Regions from separate parts of the Rhizobium binxianense genome, predicted to be linked through region 2. Evidence: riboswitches for the same ligand, from Rfam matches in the RefSeq annotation. Region 2 holds a riboswitch; each other region holds the start of a gene.
What was found. Region 2 has a riboswitch for cobalamin ahead of cobU (bifunctional adenosylcobinamide kinase/adenosylcobinamide-phosphate guanylyltransferase). Riboswitches for the same ligand answer to the same signal wherever they lie in the genome.
Positions count from the first base shown of each region.

Region 1: it holds a riboswitch for cobalamin, as region 2 does, so the genes downstream of both, nrdH (glutaredoxin-like protein NrdH) here and cobU (bifunctional adenosylcobinamide kinase/adenosylcobinamide-phosphate guanylyltransferase) in region 2, are expected to answer to the same signal.
Region 3: it holds a riboswitch for cobalamin, as region 2 does, so the genes downstream of both, bluB (5,6-dimethylbenzimidazole synthase) here and cobU (bifunctional adenosylcobinamide kinase/adenosylcobinamide-phosphate guanylyltransferase) in region 2, are expected to answer to the same signal.

Region 1 covers NZ_CP118713.1:3,684,585-3,691,520, forward strand. The annotation lists gene nrdF (class 1b ribonucleoside-diphosphate reductase subunit beta) at 1-885, opposite strand, end outside; gene nrdE (class 1b ribonucleoside-diphosphate reductase subunit alpha) at 1,040-3,244, opposite strand; gene nrdI (class Ib ribonucleoside-diphosphate reductase assembly flavoprotein NrdI) at 3,223-3,627, opposite strand; gene nrdH (glutaredoxin-like protein NrdH) at 3,639-3,860, opposite strand; cobalamin riboswitch at 4,142-4,364, opposite strand; gene PO860_RS18075 (heavy metal translocating P-type ATPase) at 4,581-6,842, opposite strand; gene PO860_RS18080 (MerR family transcriptional regulator) at 6,914-6,936, shown strand, end outside.
Region 2 covers NZ_CP118713.1:2,197,844-2,204,779, forward strand. The annotation lists gene cobN (cobaltochelatase subunit CobN) at 1-1,131, opposite strand, end outside; gene cobW (cobalamin biosynthesis protein CobW) at 1,135-2,190, opposite strand; gene cobU (bifunctional adenosylcobinamide kinase/adenosylcobinamide-phosphate guanylyltransferase) at 2,195-2,719, opposite strand; partial or broken gene PO860_RS22330 (tRNA lysidine(34) synthetase TilS) at 2,761-2,916, shown strand; cobalamin riboswitch at 3,068-3,460, opposite strand; gene PO860_RS10980 (chloride channel protein) at 3,713-5,503, shown strand; gene PO860_RS10985 (adenylate/guanylate cyclase domain-containing protein) at 5,568-6,656, opposite strand.
Region 3 covers NZ_CP118713.1:2,054,146-2,061,081, forward strand. The annotation lists gene PO860_RS10240 (NADP-dependent malic enzyme) at 1-986, shown strand, start outside; gene PO860_RS10245 (ribonuclease H family protein) at 1,052-1,588, opposite strand; gene PO860_RS10250 (demethoxyubiquinone hydroxylase family protein) at 1,751-2,341, shown strand; gene PO860_RS10255 (DUF2865 domain-containing protein) at 2,516-3,607, shown strand; gene bluB (5,6-dimethylbenzimidazole synthase) at 3,638-4,327, opposite strand; cobalamin riboswitch at 4,370-4,556, opposite strand; gene PO860_RS10265 (MFS transporter) at 5,006-6,409, shown strand.

The DNA of each region.
Region 1 (6,936 bases), 1.5 Mb from region 2:
GGCATTCGGCGAAAGCGCAGACAGGATCGCCGGATTGACCTTGCAGGCCTCGGAGGGGAAAAGCGCCTCGTAGCCGAGGTTCATCAGCGCCTTGTTGGCGTTGTAATGCAGGAACTTCTTGACGTCCTCGCTCAGCCCGACGCCGTCATAGAGCGCCTCGGTATATCTCGCCTCATTATCATAGAGCTCGAGCAGCAGGTCGAAGGCGAAATCCTTGATCTCCTGCCGTCTCTCCTCGGAAAGCCGCTCCAGCCCGCGCTGGAACTTGTAGCCGATATAATAGCCGTGCACCGCCTCGTCGCGGATGATCAGCCGGATCATGTCGGCCGTATTGGTGAGCTTGGCGCGGCTCGACCAGTACATGGGCAGGTAGAAGCCGGAATAAAACAGGAAGCTTTCGAGGAAGACGCTGGCGACCTTCTTCTTCAACGGATCACCGGAGCCGTACTGCTCCATGATCAGCGTCGATTTCCGCTGCAGGAATTCATTCTCCTCCGACCAGCGATAGGCATCGTCGACATCGGGTGTCGAGCAGAGCGTCGAAAAGATTGAGGAATAGGAGCGGGCATGCACCGCCTCCATGAAGGAGACGTTGGAAAGCACGGCCTCCTCATGCGGCGTCGCCGCATCCTCCATCAGCCTGACGGAACCGACACCGTTCTGGATCGTATCGAGCAGCGTCAGCCCGGTGAAGACGCGGATGGTCAGCTGCTGCTCGGCCGGCGTCAGCGTCGCCCAGGAGGGAATGTCGTTCGAGAGCGGCACTTTCTCCGGCAGCCAGAAATTGCCAGTGAGCCGGTTCCAGACTTCGAGATCCCTATCGTCCTCGATGCGGTTCCAGTTGACGGCGCGCACCCGGGAGGCGGGTTTGATTTGCATGTTCATAAGGTGGTCCTTCCTGAGAAGTCGGTGTGCGCAGCGCCCTCATCCGCCTGCCGGCACCTTCTACCCGCTGGGAGACTTGCGGCAGCGTCATCGCCTCTCCCCGGCGGGGAGAGGGTTAGGGTGAGGGGCCTCTGGCTCGAAGGCCGAATTCAAATCATAGCGTACAAGACACGCAGCCCTGCACCTCGGTGCCGGACAGCGCCATCTGGCGAAGGCGGATGTAGTAGATCGTCTTGATGCCCTTCTTCCAGGCGTAAATCTGCGCCTTGTTGATATCGCGCGTCGTTGCCGTATCGCGGAAAAACAAGGTCAGCGACAGGCCCTGGTCGACATGCTGGGTCGCCGCCGCATAAGTATCGATGATCTTCTCCGGCCCGATCTCGTAGGCGTCCTGGTAATAATCGAGATTGTCGTTGGTCATGAACGGCGCCGGATAATAGACGCGGCCGATCTTGCCTTCCTTGCGGATCTCGATCTTCGAGACGATCGGATGGATCGAGGAGGTCGAGTGGTTGATGTAGGAGATAGAGCCTGTCGGTGGCACCGCCTGCAGGTTCTGGTTATAGAGGCCGGAGGCCATCACCGCCGTCTTCAACGCCACCCAGTCTTCCTGCGTCGGAACGAGGATTCCGGCATCGTCGAACAGCGCCTGCACCTTTTCGGTCGCAGGCTTCCATTCCTGCTCCGTATATTTGTCGAAATAGTCGCCGGAGGCATATTTCGAATTTTCGAAGCCCTTGAAGCTCTGGCCGCGTTCGACCGCCAAAAGGTTCGAGGCGCGGATCGCGTGATAGGTCACCGTATAGAAATAGATGTTGGTGAAATCGACGCCTTCCCTGGAGCCGTAGAAGATGCGTTCGCGGGCGAGGTAACCGTGCAGGTTCATCTGACCGAGGCCGATCGCATGGCTCTCGTCATTGCCCTTCTCGATCGAGGGAACCGAGGAGATGTGGCTCATGTCGGAAACGGCCGTCAAAGCCCGGATCGAAGTCTCGATCGTCTTGCCGAAATCGGCGGAATCCATCGCCGCGGCGATGTTCAGCGAGCCGAGATTGCAGGAAATGTCCTTGCCGAGATATTTGTAGGAGAGGTCGTCGTTGTATTCGCTCGCCTCGCTGACCTGCAGGATTTCCGAGCAGAGATTGCTCATCGAGATGCGCCCGGCGATCGGGTTCGCCCGATTCACCGTGTCCTCGAACATGATGTAAGGGTAGCCGCTCTCGAACTGGATTTCGGCGATCACCTGGAAGAATTCGCGCGCCTTGATCTTCTTCTTCGAGATGCGGGCGTCCGCGACCATCTCGCGATACTTTTCCGTCACCGAAATCTCGGTGAAAGGCACGCCATAGACGCGTTCCACGTCATAAGGTGAGAACAGGTACATGTCCTCATTATTCCTAGCGAGCTCGAAGGTGATGTCCGGCACGACGACGCCGAGCGACAGCGTCTTGATGCGGATCTTCTCGTCGGCATTTTCGCGCTTGGTATCGAGGAAGCGCATGATGTCGGGGTGGTGGGCGTTGAGATAGACGGCACCCGCCCCCTGGCGCGCGCCGAGCTGGTTGGCATAGGAGAAACTGTCTTCAAGCAGCTTCATCACCGGGATGATGCCCGACGACTGGTTTTCGATCTGCTTGATCGGCGCGCCCGCCTCACGGATGTTGGTCAGCGACAGCGCCACGCCGCCGCCGCGCTTCGACAATTGCAGCGCCGAATTGATCGATCGGCCGATCGATTCCATATTGTCTTCGACCCGCAGCAGAAAGCAGGAGACCAGTTCGCCACGCTGCTTCTTGCCGGCATTGAGGAAGGTCGGCGTCGCCGGCTGGAAACGGCCGGAAATGATCTCGTCCACTAGGTCGCGGGCAAGTGCCTCGTCGCCGCGCGCCAAGGCCAGCGCCACCATGCAGATGCGGTCCTCATATCGCTCGAGATAGCGCTTTCCGTCGAAGGTCTTCAGCGTGTAGCTGGTGTAATATTTGAAAGCGCCGAGGAAGGTCGGGAAACGGAATTTCCTGGCATAGGCCTCGTCGAACAGATCGCGGACGAAATTGAAGGAATACTGGTCGAGAACCTCCTGCTCGTAATAGCCCTCGGTCACGAGGTAATCGAGCTTTTCCCTGAGATTGTGGAAAAACACCGTGTTCTGGTTCACATGCTGCAGGAAATATTGCTTGGCTGCCAAACGATCCTTGTCGAGCTGGATCCGCCCCTCATCGTCATAGAGGTTCAGCATCGCGTTCAGCGCGTGGTAGTCGACCGCATCAGCCGCTTTCAAAGGGCGTTCGCCGGCGGGATGAGCAAAAGTGTTATGCGGTTTTGCGCCCGCATCCCGCGTCAGAGTTGTTCCCGTGTCCAAAACCGTTCCATTCCGTGTTTGACGTTGGCGAGGTCGTCTTCGGTGCCCAGCAGCTCGAACCTGTAGAGGTAAGGTACCTGGCATTTCCGCGAGATCACGTCGCCGGCGAGCCCGTATGTCTCGCCGAAATTGCTGTTGCCCGCGGCAATCACGCCGCGGATGTGTCCTCGGTTTTCCGCATCGTTCAAGAAACGGATCACCTGCTTGGGAACGGCCCCCTTGCCGCCGTCGCCGCTATAGGTCGGCACGATCAGCACGAAGGGTTCGCGGATATGGAACGCGTCTGCGCCGCTTGAGGGAATGCGCGCCGCGCGCAGTCCGAGCTTGGCGACGAACCGATGGGTATTCTCGGACCGGCTGGAATAATAGACGATCAGCCCCATCGCTTTTCCGATCAGGAAAGTGCGCTGATCATGTCGGGACGGAAGCCCGCCCAATGCTGCTCGCCGGCGATGACGACCGGAGCCTGCATGTAGCCAAGGCTGCGGACGCGATCGAGCGCTTCGGCATCCTGCGAGATATCGACGATGTCATAGTCGACGCCCAGCCGGTCGAGGGCGCGGTAGGTGGCGGTGCATTGGACGCAGGCAGGCTTGCTGTAGACGGTAATGGTCATGATATTCCTCGTGACGACGCGATTGGGACGCAGGACATCGATCGGAAATCTCTTGATATCCGTCGAAAAACACTCTGATGTTTTGCAGCTATGCGGCTTGTTCAGCCGCCGGGCGTGATCCGCCCTCTTGGTGCGGGTGGCGGCCTGGACTGAGATACTGACATGACTTCACCCCGAAGTGGCTCAATGCGAAGGTTTCGGGGGCGAAGGTTCGGGCCTGCGAAACGCGATGCGGAGACATCCCCGCAGCCATGCAACGCGACCATCCGGACACCCCGCCCGTGGACGTTTTGTTCGAGGCAGGTCTCCTGGCTCACGGGTCAAAGCACCCTGCCCCAGCCTTCCCGGAGCATCATGCTCCAGTGACCTGAAATCGGACAGTTGCTCACCGCTTACAGTTGCGGGGGCAGCTCCGGCATTGCCGCGCCATGATGGCGAAGCGCACCGACCCGTCTTAGCCGCCGATCCTCACGAATCGACGGAACCTCGAACACTAGATATAGTACCTCAATCCAAATTCGCGTCAACGGATGGTTTTTGCCTTGCGTTACGACAGGTTTGAAATTGCTGCATTCCTGTGAAAAACAGGGATAACCAAAGCTTAAAGAAAGCGGGCTGTGGAGAAAGCCTTGATGAGAGCCGGCTATGGCCGGCGCCAAGATTTCGATTCGAGATCACGCCCGAATCGTCGATGGGACATCCCGCCGGTGACCCGCGATGTTATATCTTTATCCGAAGCAGCCTGAGCGCATTGATCGTCACCAGCACGGTGGCGCCGGTATCGGCGAGGATCGCCGGCCAGAGTCCGGTGATACCGGCGATCGTCGTCACCAGGAACACCGCCTTCAGCCCGAGCGCGATGGTGATATTCTGCAGGATGTTGCGCATCGTGCGTTTGGACAGTTCGATCATCCGCGCCACGTCGCCGACGCGTCCGTGCAGCACTGCGGCATCCGCCGTCTCCAGCGCCACATCGGTGCCGCCGCCCATGGCGATGCCGATATCGGCAGCCGCCAGCGCCGGCGCGTCGTTGATGCCGTCGCCGACCTTGGCGACGACAAAGCCCTCGCGCTTCAATTCGCCGACGACCCGCTGCTTGTCCTCCGGCATCATCTCGCCGCGCCAGTCGATGCCGAGCATGACGGCGACGGCCGCCGCCGTCCGCTTGTTGTCGCCCGTCAGCATCATCGCCTTGACGCCGGCCGATTTGAGCGTGGAAAGCCCCGCCTGCGCATCCTCGCGCGGCTCGTCGCGCATGGCGATCAGGCCGGCCGTGGCACCGTTGACGAGCAGCACCGATACGCTCTTGCCCTCGTCGTTCAACGTCGTGATGCGTGCATCCTGTTCGACGCTGAGCACCCCGCGCTCGCGGCCGGCCGGCGGTGACAACAGGTCCAGCGTCTCGCCGCCGACCTTGCCGCTGACACCCTTGCCCGGCAGCGCTTCCAGCTCGAAGGCCGGCGGCACGGGAACGCCGTCGGCCTTGGCACGGTTGAGGATCGCCAACGCCAAGGGATGGCTGGAACCCTGCTCCAGCACCGCCGCCCGTGACAGCAGCTGCGCCTCGCTCAGGCCAAAGGAAATGATGTCAGTCACCTGAGGCTTGCCTTCCGTCAGCGTGCCGGTCTTGTCGAAGGCGACCATCGTCACCTTGCCGAGCGTTTCCAGCACCGCTCCGCCCTTCATCAGCAGCCCGCGCTGGGCACCTGCCGAAAGCGACGCGGCGATCGCCGCCGGCGTCGAAATGACAAGCGCGCAGGGGCAGCCGATCAAAAGGATGGCAAGGCCCTTATAGACCCATTCATTCCAGAAGCCGCCGAGCAACAGCGGCGGAGCGACCGCAACGAGTGCGGCGACCACCACCACGCCGGGCGTGTAATAGCGCGAGAAGCGATCGATGAAACGTTCCGTCGGCGCCTTGGATTCCTGCGCCTCCTCCACCAGCTTGACGACACGGGCAATGGTATTATCGGCAGCGGCCGCCGTGACGCGAACCCTGAGTACCGCATCGCCATTCACCGTGCCGGCAAAAACGACGGCATCGACACCCTTGCGCACCGGCGTGCTTTCGCCGGTCACCGGCGCCTCGTCGATCGCGCTCTCGCCCGAGACGATGATGCCGTCCGCCGAGATCCGGTCGCCCGGACGCACCATGATGATGGCGCCGACGGCGAGGCTTTCCGCCGGCACGTCGCGCGTCTGGCCATTGTCTTCGAGCAATGCGTTCTTCGGCACCAGGGCCGTCAGCGACTGGATGCTTTCGCGCGCCTTGCCCGCCGCCACGCCCTCCAGCAGCTCGCCGACGAGGAACAGGAACACGACGGTTGCCGCTTCCTCGCCGGCATTGATGATGACGGCGCCGACGGCGGCGATCGTCATCAGCATCTCGATTGAAAACGGCGTTCCCGAGAAGGCAGCCATGACCGCGCGCCGCGCGATCGGCACCAGGCCGACCAGCATGGCGATGATGAAGGCGTAGGAGGCGATCGCAGGCACCAGATGGCCGATGGCATAGGCGGCAATCAGCGCCGCACCTGAAAGGATGGTCAGTCTGCCCTTCTTGCTCTGCCACCAGGGACCGGCCATCAGCGCATGGTCGTGCCCATGCAGACCTTCGATTTCCTTCCCGCCGCGGGCATGGCCATGATCATGGCCCGCATGATCGTGATTATGACCTTCGTGATCGTGATGGTCATGGCCCGCGTGATCGCCGTGGTCGTGATGATCGTGCGCGCCACGGTCATGCGCGGGTGCTGCGTTTCCGGCAAAGGGCGAGACCGAATAACCGAGCCCCGTCACCTTCTTCTCGATCGCCTTGAGGTCGCTGCTGCCGTCATGCCGGACGGTCATCGTGCCTGCCATCACCGAGACGGAAACATCGGCGACACCGGCAACGCGTCTGACCGCGGTATCGATCTTGGTCGCACAGGAGGCGCAATCCATGCCGCCGACCCGGTATCGTGTCTCGCTCGTCTCAACCATCATCCGCTTCCTTGTCAAACAGAAGCATCCCTCCTACATCCTCTAGCGACTAGAGGTGCAAGAGAGAAATCATGAAAAAGATCACGATCGGTGA
Region 2 (6,936 bases):
AAGCTCCGCCGTATAACGCACCCGGCCGGCATCCGGTTCGCTGGCGACGATATTCGTTTCGACCGCCGCGTCGTAGCGCGCCGCCGTCTTGAAGGAGACAGCCCGCGCCAGCACTCGGCCGTCAACCTCGGGCAGCGCAACGTTCATGCCGAGATCACGCGCCGAAAGGCCCTGAGAGGAAGCGGCCCAGGCATCCCTCGACGAGGCCGAGAGGATCGCCTGCAGCACGATCGCCCCATTCGCCTCCAGCACCGTCGGCTGCCGGTCCGCACCCGGCGCGGAGACCGCAAAGCCGGTGGTATTGATGACCACATCGGGCTTCAGCGCCGAAAACACGCTTTCGAGAATGCCTTTGGAAATCGGATCCTTGAGGCTATAGGCAAAGACCGGCAGTGGCCGAAGGCCGAGTGCGGCCAGCGCCTCGACCAGTGCCTCGATCGGCCCGGTCTCGCCGCTTTGAACGAGGGCGCGGTAGAAGCTGATGGCGACTGTCGGGGGTTCAAATCCCTCCTCCGCGACCATCGCCACACCCGAAGACACCTCCGCAGCAACAACCGGCAGCCATTCCTCAACCCCGATCAGCCCTCGCCCCGGCCACCAGATCCCCGCCTTCATCAAAGGCACCGCCGGTGCCGGCTTCTCGGCACCCGACAACATCGCCCCGGCATAATCGAGAAAAGCCCGCGCATTGGCATCGCCGCCCTCGATCAGATAGGCCCAGAGCGCATTGAGATCGTCGAGATCAACATTGGAAAAAGAAACCAGTCCCGCATCCGGCTTGGCATCGCCCGGCAGCACTGCAATCAGCGCCCCGCTGCGAGCCGCGACCGCATGCAACGCCTCCAGCGCATAGTGGAAATAGCTCGCTCCGCCCAGCGCCCGCACGATGATCAGCTTCGCATGCCGCGCCGTCCGCTCGACATAGGTATCGACCGACATCGGATGCTTCAGGCTCATCAGGCTGGCAAGCCTCAGCGCATATCCGCTCGCCCCGCCGGCATGAGCCGCGGCGATTGCCGCAAGCTCGGTGTCGGCGGCCGAGAGGAACAGGACATCGCCCGGCGACTGGCCGAGGTCGATGGCCTCGTCGCCGTCACTGATCGTCCCCTGCTGGGCCAGAAGCAGATGCATTCTCTATCCTCGGACCAGCGCTTCGATCGCCTTGCGCACCGCGTCCTGATCCATCTCGTGGAGGCCGATGACGACGAGACGCGTGTTGCGCGCTTCACCCGGTGCCCAGGCGCGGTCGAAATATTGGTCGATGCGCGCACCCACGGCCTGCAGCTGCAGGCGCATGGGCTTGCCGGAAACCTCGATGAAGCCCTTGAGGCGCAGCACATCATGCTCAGCGATGATGCCCTTCAGCTTCTCGACGAAACCTGATGTATCCGCAATCGCACCAAGCTCGACGACGAAACTGTCGAATTCGTCGTGACCGTGCGGCTCGCCGTCCTCATGCTCCAGCTCGTGATGGGACTTGCGGTTGGCGATATCGTCTTCCGCGCCGATGCCGAGGCCGAGCAGCACGCTTGCCGGCACCTCGCCATTCCTGGCTTCGATCATCACGGGCTTGCGGGCAATGCGCGAGGCGACCTCGCTCTTCACGCGGCCAAGGCCGGCGACGTCGATCAGGTCGGTCTTGTTGAGAACGATGAGATCGGCGCAGGTGAGCTGATCCTCGAACAGCTCCTCGATCGGGCTTTCGTGATCGAGCGATTCATCCTCGGCGCGGCGCGCATCGACGGCATCATGGTCGTCGGCAAAACGCCCGGCGGCCACGGCCGCACTGTCAACCACAGTGATGACGCCATCGACGGTCACCTGGGTGCGAATATCGGGCCAGTTGAAGGCAGCGACCAGCGGCTGCGGCAAGGCGAGGCCCGAGGTTTCGATGACGATATGGTCGGGCCGCTGTTGGCGCTCGAGCAGCTTCGTCATCGTCGGAATAAAATCGTCGGCGACGGTGCAGCAGATGCAGCCGTTGGTGAGCTCGATGATATCGTCCTCGCTACAATTCTCCGCACCGCAGCCTTTCAGCACGTCGCCGTCGACACCGAGATCGCCGAATTCGTTGATGATGAGCGCGATCTTTTTGCCGCCGGCATTGGTGAGCAGGTTGCGGATCATTGTCGTCTTGCCGGCGCCGAGGAAGCCGGTGATGACGGTTGCGGGAATCTTCTGCTGGTTCATGGACTTAACCCTTCATTTTCAGCGGCAGGCCTGCCGCGATGAAATAGACTTCAGCGGCCTTCGCCGCGATCGATTGGTGCAGCCGGCCTGCATGATCGCGAAAATCCCGCGCCATGCGATTGTCGGGCACGATGCCGAGGCCGACCTCGTTGGAAACGAAAACGAGCCGCGCTTTGGCGCCGGGCAGGAAATCGGCAAGGGCGGCAAATTCCGCCGCCATGTCGCGCTGCTCCATCATCAGATTGGTAACCCAGAGCGTCAGGCAGTCGATCAGCACGATGCGCCCTTCGCCGTCGATGGCGGCAAGCTTGCCGACCAGATCGAGCGGCTCCTCATGCGTCGCCCAGGACGGGCCGCGATCGACCTTGTGCTTGATGATGCGCGCCTGCATCTCCTCGTCCCAGGCGCGGCCGGTGGCGAGGTAGTGGCGATCGAGGCCGGTGGCGACGACAAGAGATTCGGCGAAGCGGGACTTGCCGGAGCGGGCGCCGCCGAGGATGAAGACGGTGTTGGATGGGACGCTTGTCATATGCAGACCGTCGCCAGAGGAAACGCGACGTTCCGCCACCCTCCCTCATTCCCTTCCTCGGGCTTTGCACGAGGGATCTCACAGGAATCCAGCCACGGCGCGTCCGCGCCGTGAATGACTCGGTTAAAGGGGAGTCCTCCGCGCCCAAGGACTTGGGCGCACTGGATTCCTGTGACGAGCACAGGAATGAGGGAGGAGAGGAATGTACCCACCAAACACGCCGCAACGGAAGGCGCCGACACCTGTAAGGTCCCGCCAAACCGCGCCGCACCAGGCCGCGCTGAATTCAATCGTTCAGCCAAGACAACCTCCGTGCTGGCAGCGGGCATAGCGCCCAGGGTTGGGCTTCTCGCCCGGCACGGGATGGCAGGTCTCCTGGCTCGCGGTTGTCGGCCGATCGGGGCGGACCGGAAACCGGTCGCCCTGATCCTGCCGGCGGATCTGCCTCGCCTTCCCGGCTGCATCGGTGAAAGAGTGGACGATTCGTAGATATAGAGGCGTCCGACCCCGGTTGATCACCATGCATGTCCAGTGGCTTTTCCGGCATATCGCCCATCCGTCCCGCCTGCACCATTGCAGGGGCCGGCCGGAAGCGCTCGATGCCGGATGGAAGACCCTGACCGCTCTACAGTCGCGGGGTCGGCTGTGATAAAGGCGCCCGGCTTGGGTCCGCCCCGTCACATTCCCTTTTCATCCGGAAGGGCGCTACACCGATCCGGAACCATCCGTTATATCAGGATGGTCAGGTGACCATCCGTTGAGGGATGGTTAGGCAAGCCCGGGAGTGAAGTCAACCGGCCTTGACGGCCGCCCGATCGCCGGTAAGGCGGCGCACTCATTCAAACATGACTTACTCCACCAGAAATATCGTCTTTTATCAGAGACTTACGTCATAAATATTTGACCCGAACGCCGGCTTTTCGCCGCAATTGCACTGCAAGCGGACTGCGCCACCGCCCTTGACCGAGCCTCTCCCCGCCTAGTTGTCTGGCCATGCTTATGAAATTGGATCGGCGCCGTCTGCGCGCGCTGCGTGTTTTCTTTGATCCGGGGCGGCTGCGTGCGCTGACCCGCCGCAGCGAGGTCGGCCTGTCGCTTGCGGGCGCTGTCGTCGGCATCGCCTCGGGGCTTGCCGTCACCGGCATGAGCTTCGTCTCCAATGAATTGCACCGGCTGGTCTTCGGCATCGCCGACGACGAAAGGCTGAGCTCGTCCGACATCGACGACAAGCTGCTGCTGCTCGCGGCCCCTGTCGTCGGCGGCATCCTGCTCGGGCTGTTGCTTTTCATCTTGGCGAAACGACGCAAGAAGCCGATGGTCGATCCAATCGAGGCCAATGCTCTGCATGGCGGCCGCCTGTCCTTGACCGACAGCATCATCGTTGCCGTGCAGAACCTGATCTCCAACGGCTTCGGCGCCTCCGTCGGGCTCGAGGCCGGCTATACCCAGCTTGCCGCCGGCATCGCCTCGAAATTCGGCCTGAAGCTGCAGCTTCGCCGCTCTGATCTGCGCGTGCTCGTCGGTTGCGGGGCGGCCGGCGCTATCGCCGCCGCCTTCAACGCGCCGCTGACCGGCGCCTTCTATGCCTTCGAGCTGATCATCGGCACCTATACGATCGTCTCGCTGACCCCCGTGGTTGTCTCGGCCCTTGTCTCCACTCTCATTGCAAGGCTGCTTGCCGACGGCGATTTCGCCATCGATATCGGCAGCTTCGGCACGGTCGTGCCGGCCGATTATATCCCGGCCCTGCTGCTCGGCGCCTTTTGCGCCGGTGTCGGCATCCTGATCATGCAGGGCGTCGCCTTCGTCGAGGAACTGGCGCGCAAGAGTGCGATCGCTCCGCCCTTCCGCCCGGCGCTTGGCGGCATCGTCGTCGGACTGCTGGCGATGATCTCTCCGCAGGTGCTTTCGGCCGGCCACGGCGCGCTGCATCTCAACCTCTCCCGCGATGTGGCGATCCCGACGCTGATCGGCCTCTTCCTCTTGAAATCCTTTGCCTCGGCGATCTCGATCGGCTCCGGCTTCAGAGGCGGCCTGTTCTTCGCCTCGCTGTTCATGGGTGCCCTGCTCGGCAAGCTCTTTGCCTATTGCGGCCCCTATTTCGCCGATGCGACGCTGACGCCTGTTATCTATGCCGTGGTCGGCATGAGTTCGCTCGCCGTCGCCGTCATCGGCGGGCCGCTGACGATGACCTTCCTGGCGCTGGAAATCACCGGCGATTTCCCGATTACCGCACTGGTGCTTGCCGCCGTCATCACCTCGTCGCTCGTGGTGCGCTCGACCTTCGGCTACTCCTTCGCCACGTGGCGCTTCCACTTGCGCGGCGAGAGCATCCGCAGCGCCCACGACGTGGGCTGGATTCGCAACCTGACCGTCAACAAGCTGATGCGATCAGACGTCAAGACCGCCAAATCAGGCATCTCGCTGGAAGAATTCAAGCAGGCCTTCCCGATCGGCTCGACCCAACGCGTCATCCTTGTCGAGGAGAGCGACAAATATGCGGGCCTGCTGCTGGTGCCGGAGATCTACGCCAATCCGACCGACGCCCAGGACGAGGGCAAGTCGCTTGCCGACTTCATCCGCTACCGCAACGATTTCCTGCAGCCGCAGATGAATGCCAGGCAAGCGGCGGCGATCTTCGACAAGAGCGAAAGCGAAGCGCTCGCCGTCGTCAACAATCTGATCGAACGCAAGGTGATCGGCCAGCTCAGCGAAAGCTACACGCTGCGCCGCTACAGCGAAGAACTCGACCGCCGCCGCCGCGAAGTGTCAGGCGAGATCTGAGCCGCTCCGACCGACAGCGCCCCACGTCTTTTCAGACGCTCAAAGGACGCTGCTGCACTTTGAATTATTCAGCGGCGTCGGCGAGCCTGAAGACATCAGCCCGCTTCGAAACCCCGCGCAGCTCGAACGATCCGAGATATTGGCAAGGCGCGGCGCAGGTCGTCGCGAAGCTCTCCGACATCAACAGGGGTTGATCCAGCGTGCCGCAGAGCTTTTCGAGCCGTGAGGCCTCGTTGACCGCCCTGCCGATCACCGTGAAATCGAGCCTGCCATGGGCGCCGACATTTCCGTAGAAAACCTCGCCGAGATGCAGAACGACGTCGACGCCGATATCGGGGCCGCCATTGCCCGTCCGCTCGCGATTGAGCGCCTCGTTTGCCTTCAGCAGGTTCCTCGCCGAAGCGAGTGCCGCCACGCAGGCCCGTTGCGGATCGTCCGCATCGGTCGGAAAGATCGCCAGCACGCTGTCGCCCATGAACTTCAGGATCTCGCCGGAATTTTCCTCGACATGCCGGTCGATCAGTTCGAAATGTTCGTTCAGAAAGCCGACGATCTCTTCGGGCTGATAGGCTTCGGTCAGGGCGGTGAAATTCCTGAGGTCCGCAAGCAGGATCGCGGCATTGATGGAGCCGCCCGTTCCCCGCTGGGTTTCGCCGGCGAGAATGCGCGCACTCGTCCTGGCGCCGGTATAGACGGCGAGGATATCGGTCGCGGTCTTCGATGCCGCCACGCGGTAGGCCGCAAGCCCCAGCGCCGGGAAGAGCGCTTCGACAACCCCAAGTTGTTGATCGGAAAATCCGCCCGGCGCGTCGCTGGTCAGCGAAAAACCAAATCCGCGCAACGCAACCTCCTTCGGGAATTCGAAAAGGCTGATGACGTGATCCGTGCCTCCGGCGAGCGCGAATTCGTGAAGCTCGCTGTAGGCGAGGCCCTCGCCTCTCTCCAAGCTCCACCGCCCTCTTCTTTCGCCACGGTTCAAAAGATAGAATATCGGCGTCTCCTCGAAGATGCGCTCCCCCGCAATGCCGTGTTCGGCATTTTCGATGGTCGTGACGCCGCCCCTGATGAAATTGGCCGAGATGCCGCGATACATGGGATGGATGGACGGCATTCGGATGCTCGCCCGCCAGATCGGAAATCCCTCGGCGATCAGCCGGTCGCACAGCCCGGCGACGAGATCGCCAATATGCTCGCTGGTGATTCCCTGCTCTATAAGCCAGTGAATATGATCGTTAATTTTCAAAACCTCCGCATCGGGCCAAGAGCCGCAGAAGCCGTTTTCACGATCGAGGCCAGGCACCGGGAACCGCAAGACAGGGGCTGAAAGAGCCATGTCGCGCATGCCATTCATTAGCCTGCTTCGCGTCGCGATACCACTCCCGGGCGAATGAGAGATGCGGAATTCGAGAGCGACAAACGCCGGTGTCACGGAT
Region 3 (6,936 bases), 140 kb from region 2:
TGAAGCCGATCTTCACGGCAGCCAAGGCCGCCGAACGCAAGCGTGTCATCTTCTCGGAAGGAGAAGACGAACGCGTGCTGCGCGCCGCCCAGGTGCTGCTCGAAGAAGGTCTCGCCGACCCGATCCTCATCGGCCGTCCGCAGGTCATCGAAACGCGCCTCAAGCGCTACGGCCTGCGCATCCGCCCGCTGCAGGATTTCGAAGTGATCAACCCGGAAGACGATCCGCGCTTCCGCGAATATGTCGATCTCTATTTCTCCCTCGTCGGCCGTCGCGGCGTCATTCCGGAGGCTGCGCGCACCATCGTGCGCACCAACACCACCGTCATCGGCGCGCTGGCGTTGCGGCGCGGCGAGGCCGATGCGCTGATCTGCGGCCTCGAAGGCCGCTATGAGAAACATCTGCGCGATGTCCGCCAGATCATCGGCAAGCGCAAGGATGTCCGCGATTTCTCCGCACTCAGCCTGATGATCTCGCAGCGCGGCGCCACCTTCTTCACCGACACCTACGTCACCTTCAATCCGAGCGCCGAGGAAGTCGCCGAGTCGACGGTACTGGCGGCCGAGGAAATCCGCCGTTTCGGCATCACCCCGCGTGCTGCCCTCGTCTCGCATTCCAATTTCGGCTCACGCGAATCCGAAAGCGCCACGAAGATGCGCAATGCCCTGCAGCTCGTGCGCGACGCCGCGCCCGATCTTGAGGTCGACGGCGAGATGCATGGCGAAAGCGCCATCACCGAGGCGCTGCGCAAACGCGTCATGCCGCACACGACGCTGCACGACGAGGCGAACCTGTTGGTCTTCCCGAACCTCGACGCCGCCAACATCACGCTCGGCGTCGTCAAGTCGATGACCGACGGCCTGCATGTCGGCCCGATCCTGCTCGGCGCCGCCCTGCCCGCCCACATCCTCGCCCCCTCGGTCACCTCCCGCGGCGTCGTCAACATGGCAGCCCTCGCTGTCGTCGAAGCATCGCAGCCGGCATAGCAGGTTTCTCATCTTGTCATGCTCGGGCTTGTCCCGAGCATCTGCAACCGGTTGATATGCAACAGTTATCGGGCGCCCTGCATCGACAGGCGCCCTTTATCCGCAAGCGTATCCGCGCGTTCGTTGCCGGCAACGCCGGAATGACCCTTGCACCAGGCAACGGTCACCAGGGCGTTCCGGGATAGCTGACGATCGACTGCCTTCCACAGTTCCGCATTGGCGATCGTTCGCCTCCGGGCATTCCCATTCGGGCTGCTTTTCTTCCAGCCGTTGTTCTTCCAGATATGTCGCCTGACATTGCAGCCTTTGACGGCATAGATGGAATCCGACCAGATGATGACGGCTTCGCCCGTTGCTTCACTATTGATCCACAGGACTGCCTTAAGCACGGCGATCAATTCCATTGAATTATTGGCGGAATCTTCGACGCCACCAAATCCGCACGCGATTTCCACGGCATCGCGATAAGCGACAAAAGCCCAGCCCCCCTGCCCGGAACCGGGTTCGTAGCAACCGTCGACGAAGAGGTGGAGGCCGCGTTGGGCTTCCGATATTCCGACTGTTGTCGCGGGGACGTGAAGCTCGTTGGAAATGCTCGTCATGTTCTCCGCTCTTTTCGCCTTCGCTGCGCCAGCGCGATTTGCGACTGCCTGCCCGCCCCGAAGCGGACATTCGAATTGTACCTCATCCGTTGTGTCAACCATTGACGATGGTGGCGGCAACAGTGCCTATTGCCGACAGGGAACTGTGGGGCAACGTGGATCATGGACAATCCGTCAAGCAGTGCCGGTAAGCGCGCAGTAACCGTTCGTCGTATTCTCAAGGTCAATCATGCCGGCGAGTTCGGCGCAATTCGTATCTACAGGGCACAGATCTGGATGGCCCGCCGGCTGTTTCCTGACATCGTGCCGGCGCTTTGTGACATGCGGAACGACGAAATCGAGCATTGCCGCCTGGTTCGCGACGCAATGCCCTCAAGGCATGCCAAGCCATGCCGCGTCATGGCATTCTGGAGCCTCGGAGGGTATCTGCTCGGTTTCCTGACAGCCCTCGGTGGGCGCAACATGGTCTGGATCTGTACCGAGGCGGTTGAAAGCACGGTTCACCGTCATCTGGAAGATCAATTGGCATTCCTGGACACCCGCGATCCACAGTTGCATGGCCTTATTGCCTCGATTCAGGAAGAGGAATTGGCTCACCTTAGGGAAGCCGAGAAAAATCAGACACGGCGCGGCGTCGGCTATGCGCTGCTTCTGCCCATCGTCGCCGCGCTCACCGATCTGATGATCTGGCTCTCTACATGGGGAGACTCAAGCTGGATGCGCGCCGAAATGGCGCGCTCCAGGCAGATCTAGCGCAAAGCTGTCCCGACCTCCCCTTACGGAAGATTGCCCGCATCTGCTGGATAAGCTCGCGAAAATGCGCTAGGATTTTCTCCAAGCTTATTAAGAGAAACACCTTAAGAGACAACGCGCGGCGATCGAGGCCGCAATCGACCGATCGACTTTTTGCTCACCCCGGACGACGCCGTGAAACGCCGAAACCTGTCTCTTGCTCTCCTCCTTGCCTTCGCGACGCCTGCCGCCGCGCAGACGAATGCCGTCTGCGAGGATCTGCGCGGCCGCCTAGCCGACCTGCCGCGATCGATCGGCAATAGCAACGGCCCGGAAGCGCGCCAATATGCCAGTGCCATGGCCGAGCAGAACCTCGAGCTGCGCAAGGTCCGCAACGAGCTGCGCAGCAATGGCTGCACCTCGGGCAGCATGGTCGTGATCGGCGGCGAGAATGACGATTATTGCGCCGAGCTGTCGCAGGCCGAAGCCCGCATGATCGACAATATCGGTTATCTCCAGGACCGCCGCAACGAGCTGGCCGGCCAGAAGGGCGATGATGGCGAGCGCCGCGAACTGATTGCCGCTCTCGACAGCAATGGCTGCAACATCGAAAACTTCTATGCGCCGAGCGACCGCAACGCCGCCGACCCTGCCCCGAGCATCGAGGAGCAGGCGATGCGCAACGATACCTTCATTCCGCTCGGCGGCGGTGAAGAGATCGATCCGCGTTACGGCCTGCCGCGGGCCGAGATGCTCTCGCCGGTCAGCACCATGTGCGTGCGCAGCTGCGACGGCGGCTTCTTCCCGATCAGCTCGAACGCCACTTCGGTCGATTTCGGCCGCGACGCTGAGACCTGCGCCAAGATGTGCCCGGGGATCGAGACGGAACTGTTCTATCGTGACGTGACGAGCACCGAAGCCTCGAACATGATCTCGGTCGCAACCGGCACGCCCTACAGCGCCATGAAGAACGCTTTTGCCTATAAGAACCGCACGCCTGGCGAAAAGTCCTCCTGCGCCTGCAATCTCACCGCCTATTACGACGAGATGCGCGGCAAGCAAGCCTTGAGCGAACCGCCGCAACAGGGCTCGATCACATCAATCCGAACCAATCCGCCGGCGAAGGCTGCCACCGCTGCCGTGCCGCAGCCATCCGTTCCCGACCGTCCTTACGATCCCGCACAGAACAAGGTCCGCCAGGTCGGCCCGCAATTCCTCGCCGGCGATCAGGGCTCGATCGACCTCGCCAATCCGGCAACGCCGGGCCCGCAGCCACAACAGCAGTGATTGGCCGAGCCGGGTTCGAGGCGACGCTGTTCAGCGCTCTCGCCGTCCCCAACCGTCGTGAAACACGAGCTCCTCGAGCGGCAGTCGCTGCCGCCAGCCTTTGACGGAGAGTTCCGGCTCGTCGTAGAGCTTGTCGACGAAACCGGCGCAGAGCCAGGCGACCACCTCGACATGCTCGGGTATGCCGAGAATGCTCTTCAGGTCACCCTCGCGAAAGATACTGACCCATCCGATACCGATCCCTTCGGCGCGGGCCGCAAGCCAGAGATTCTGTATGGCGCAGACTGTGGAATAGCTATCCATCCTGGGATTGTGCGTGCGCCCCAGCACCACGCTGCCGCTGCGGGTGGGATCGCAGGTTACGCATATGCCGAGCGGCGCCTCGACGATGCCTTCGAGCTTGAGGGAACGGTAGACCTGCCGCCGCTCGCCCTCAAACATCAAAGCCGCTTCCTCGTTGGCCTTCGAAAAAGCATGCTGGATGCGCGCTCGCACGGTTGGACTTTTCACCAGAATGAAATTCCACGGCTGCATGAAGCCGACAGAGGGCGCATGATGAGCAGCCGTCAGCAGCCGCTCCACGACATGGTCGGGCAAGGGATCGGGCAGGAACTGACTGCGCACGTCACGCCGCGTCATGATCGCGTGATAAACGGCCTCGCGTTCGGCCAGCGAAAAACCGGACGCCGCCAAAAGGGCATCCTCATCAAAGGGTCGCATCGTCAAATCCCCAACAACGCAACCGCCCGCCGTCCGCGCGGGTTGGGTCTATCTTGCCAGGCCGGTCTTCTGACTTGGCGTCATCCGTCTGCCGCAGCCTTCCCGGCAAAAGCCAGTGGCGTAGTGATGCGGCAAGCGTCGGCCTTACAGCGTTGGGCACGTTCCGGTCTTGCACCGGATTCCCGATTCTCCCGCCTCATCGGCGGGCACCTGACAGCGCATGTATTTCAGGAAAGTGCGGTGGCGGCAAGCCGCGAGCAGGCGGCGCCGGCACGCGGTCGAGAGGACGGCGCGGCATCCGCCGCGATTCCTCATCCTGAGGTGCCCCGTAGGGGCCTCGAAGGACACGCCGCAGCGCCGCTTCTTTCGTCGTTCACTATTTCGCGTCCACGCCGGTGCACCCGCCTCGCCCTTCGAGGCTCCGGCCTTTGGCCTGCGCACCTCAGGATGAGGCTCTCTTGGGCGTTGGTGCACCCGGCTAAGATGACCGTGCGGCTGCCTGGTTTTGTTGCTTGCCCTTGAAGCGTCTGTCTCCAACGCACCGCCCGCCCCGCGTCGGTTTGAAGCGGCTCGGCAAACCCCTTCATCGATAGTTTCTATGGCCCTATCGCCACCGAAGGCGTATGGACGATATAGTCCCTCACAGCATCCCGGTTGCCCGTGCCCCGCCTCACGCCCATGATCCTCGCGGTCGCCCTGTTCATGGAACAGATGGATTCGACCGTGATCGCCACCAGCCTGCCGGCTATCGCGGCCGATATCGGCACCTCGCCGATCGCGCTGAAGCTGGCCGTCACCAGCTATCTCGTGGCGCTGGCGATCTTCATTCCGATCAGCGGCTGGATGTCCGATCGTTTCGGCGCACGCAATGTCTTCCGCCTGGCGATCTTCGTCTTCATGATCGGCTCGATTGCCTGCGCCTTTTCCCATTCGATCGCGGCCTTCGTCGTCTCGCGGCTGATCCAGGGCGCCGGCGGCTCGATGATGACGCCGGTCAGCCGCCTGCTTTTGGTCCGGGGAACACCGCGCCACGAGCTCGTCGATGCCATGGCCTGGCTCACCATTCCGGCGCTGATCGGCCCGATCATGGGGCCGCCGATCGGCGGTTTCCTCACCACCTATCTCACCTGGCACTGGATCTTCTGGATCAACGTCCCGATCGGCGTGCTCGGCATCATCCTCGTCACGCGCTTCCTGCCGGCGGTCGAGCCGCGCAGTCCGCGGCCGATGGATTTTCCCGGCTTCTTCCTCTGCGGCATCGGCTTTTCCGGCGTCGTCTTCGGCCTGTCGGTCATCAGCCTGCCGGCCGTGCCCGTCGTCTACGGCTACGTCACGGTGGCGATCGGCGTTCTTGCCGGCCTCCTCTATCTCCTGCATGCCCGCCGCGCGCCCTATCCGCTTCTCGATCCGAAAATGTTCCGCTATCCCCTGTTCCGGGCGGCGATCCTCGGCGCTTCGAACTTCCGCATGGGGCTCGGCGCTCTGCCGTTTTTGATGCCGCTGATGCTGCAGCTCGGCTTCGGCCTGACGCCGCTGCAATCGGGTTCGGTCACCTTCGTCAGCGCGCTCGGCTCGATGGGATCGAAATTCGCCGCCTCGCACACCTTCAATGCCTTCGGCTTCCGGACCGTCATATCGATCACCACCTTGCTGGCGGCGATCTTCCTCGGCATCAACGGCCTGTTCACCGCCGAAACGCCGCTGTTCCTGATCATGGCCTGCCTGCTGATCGGCGGCCTGTTCCGCTCCATGGCTTTCTCGGGCGTCAACGCCATGGCCTTCGGCGATATCGACAATGCCGACAGCAGCCAGGCGACCGCGATCAATGCCGTTGCCCAGCGCATCTCCATGGCGATGGGTGTGGCGATTGCCGGCGGCATCCTCGAAATTTCCAGCAGCTTCCATGGCGGCAGGCTGCTGGTTTTGGATTTCCACATCGCCTTCTTCAGCGTCTCGGCAATTTCGGCGCTGGCCTGCATCACCTTCCTGCGCCTGCCGCGCGATGCCGGCGCAGAACTGACGACGCGCCGCCGCAAACACCGGCAGGCCGAGCCCGAAGAGGCGATCGCGGAAAACAGCTGATCGAGGCAGATCTCCAGTGGGCGTGATAGCGAAATAACACGCGTGTGCTCCGGCATCCCATTCTACTTTATGATTTCAGCGCCTTGCAGAAAGGCGACTAGGCCTTTCCCGGGCCGCTGCCGAGCAGAGCGCCTCGTTCGACGCCGAAAGGGCTCGCAACGCACTGTTGACGGAGGAGGCGAGCAAGTTCCCAAGATCCTTCGGCGCCGGCAAGGACATGGTCTTCGTCGATGAGATCGAAAAGGACGAATCGACCTAGACGCTGCAGTCGCAGGCAAGCGTCACAATATCGGATGACAAGGGAAGGCCGATCGGCGCCATCACCGTCGGCCTGAACGTCGAGGCTCTCTGATCTCAGCTTCTGCGTTCATATCGCCCAGAAGCAGCGCGCTTTTGGGCGATATGCTTTTTGCCTCCTGCGGTAACGATTGGTCGTCCCGCAGGAGCCGGATTTTCAGGCCGCAAATTCTGCGTGACATCATGCGGTTGCGACGCTACATACGCCTGATGTCGACCACTTCGATCTA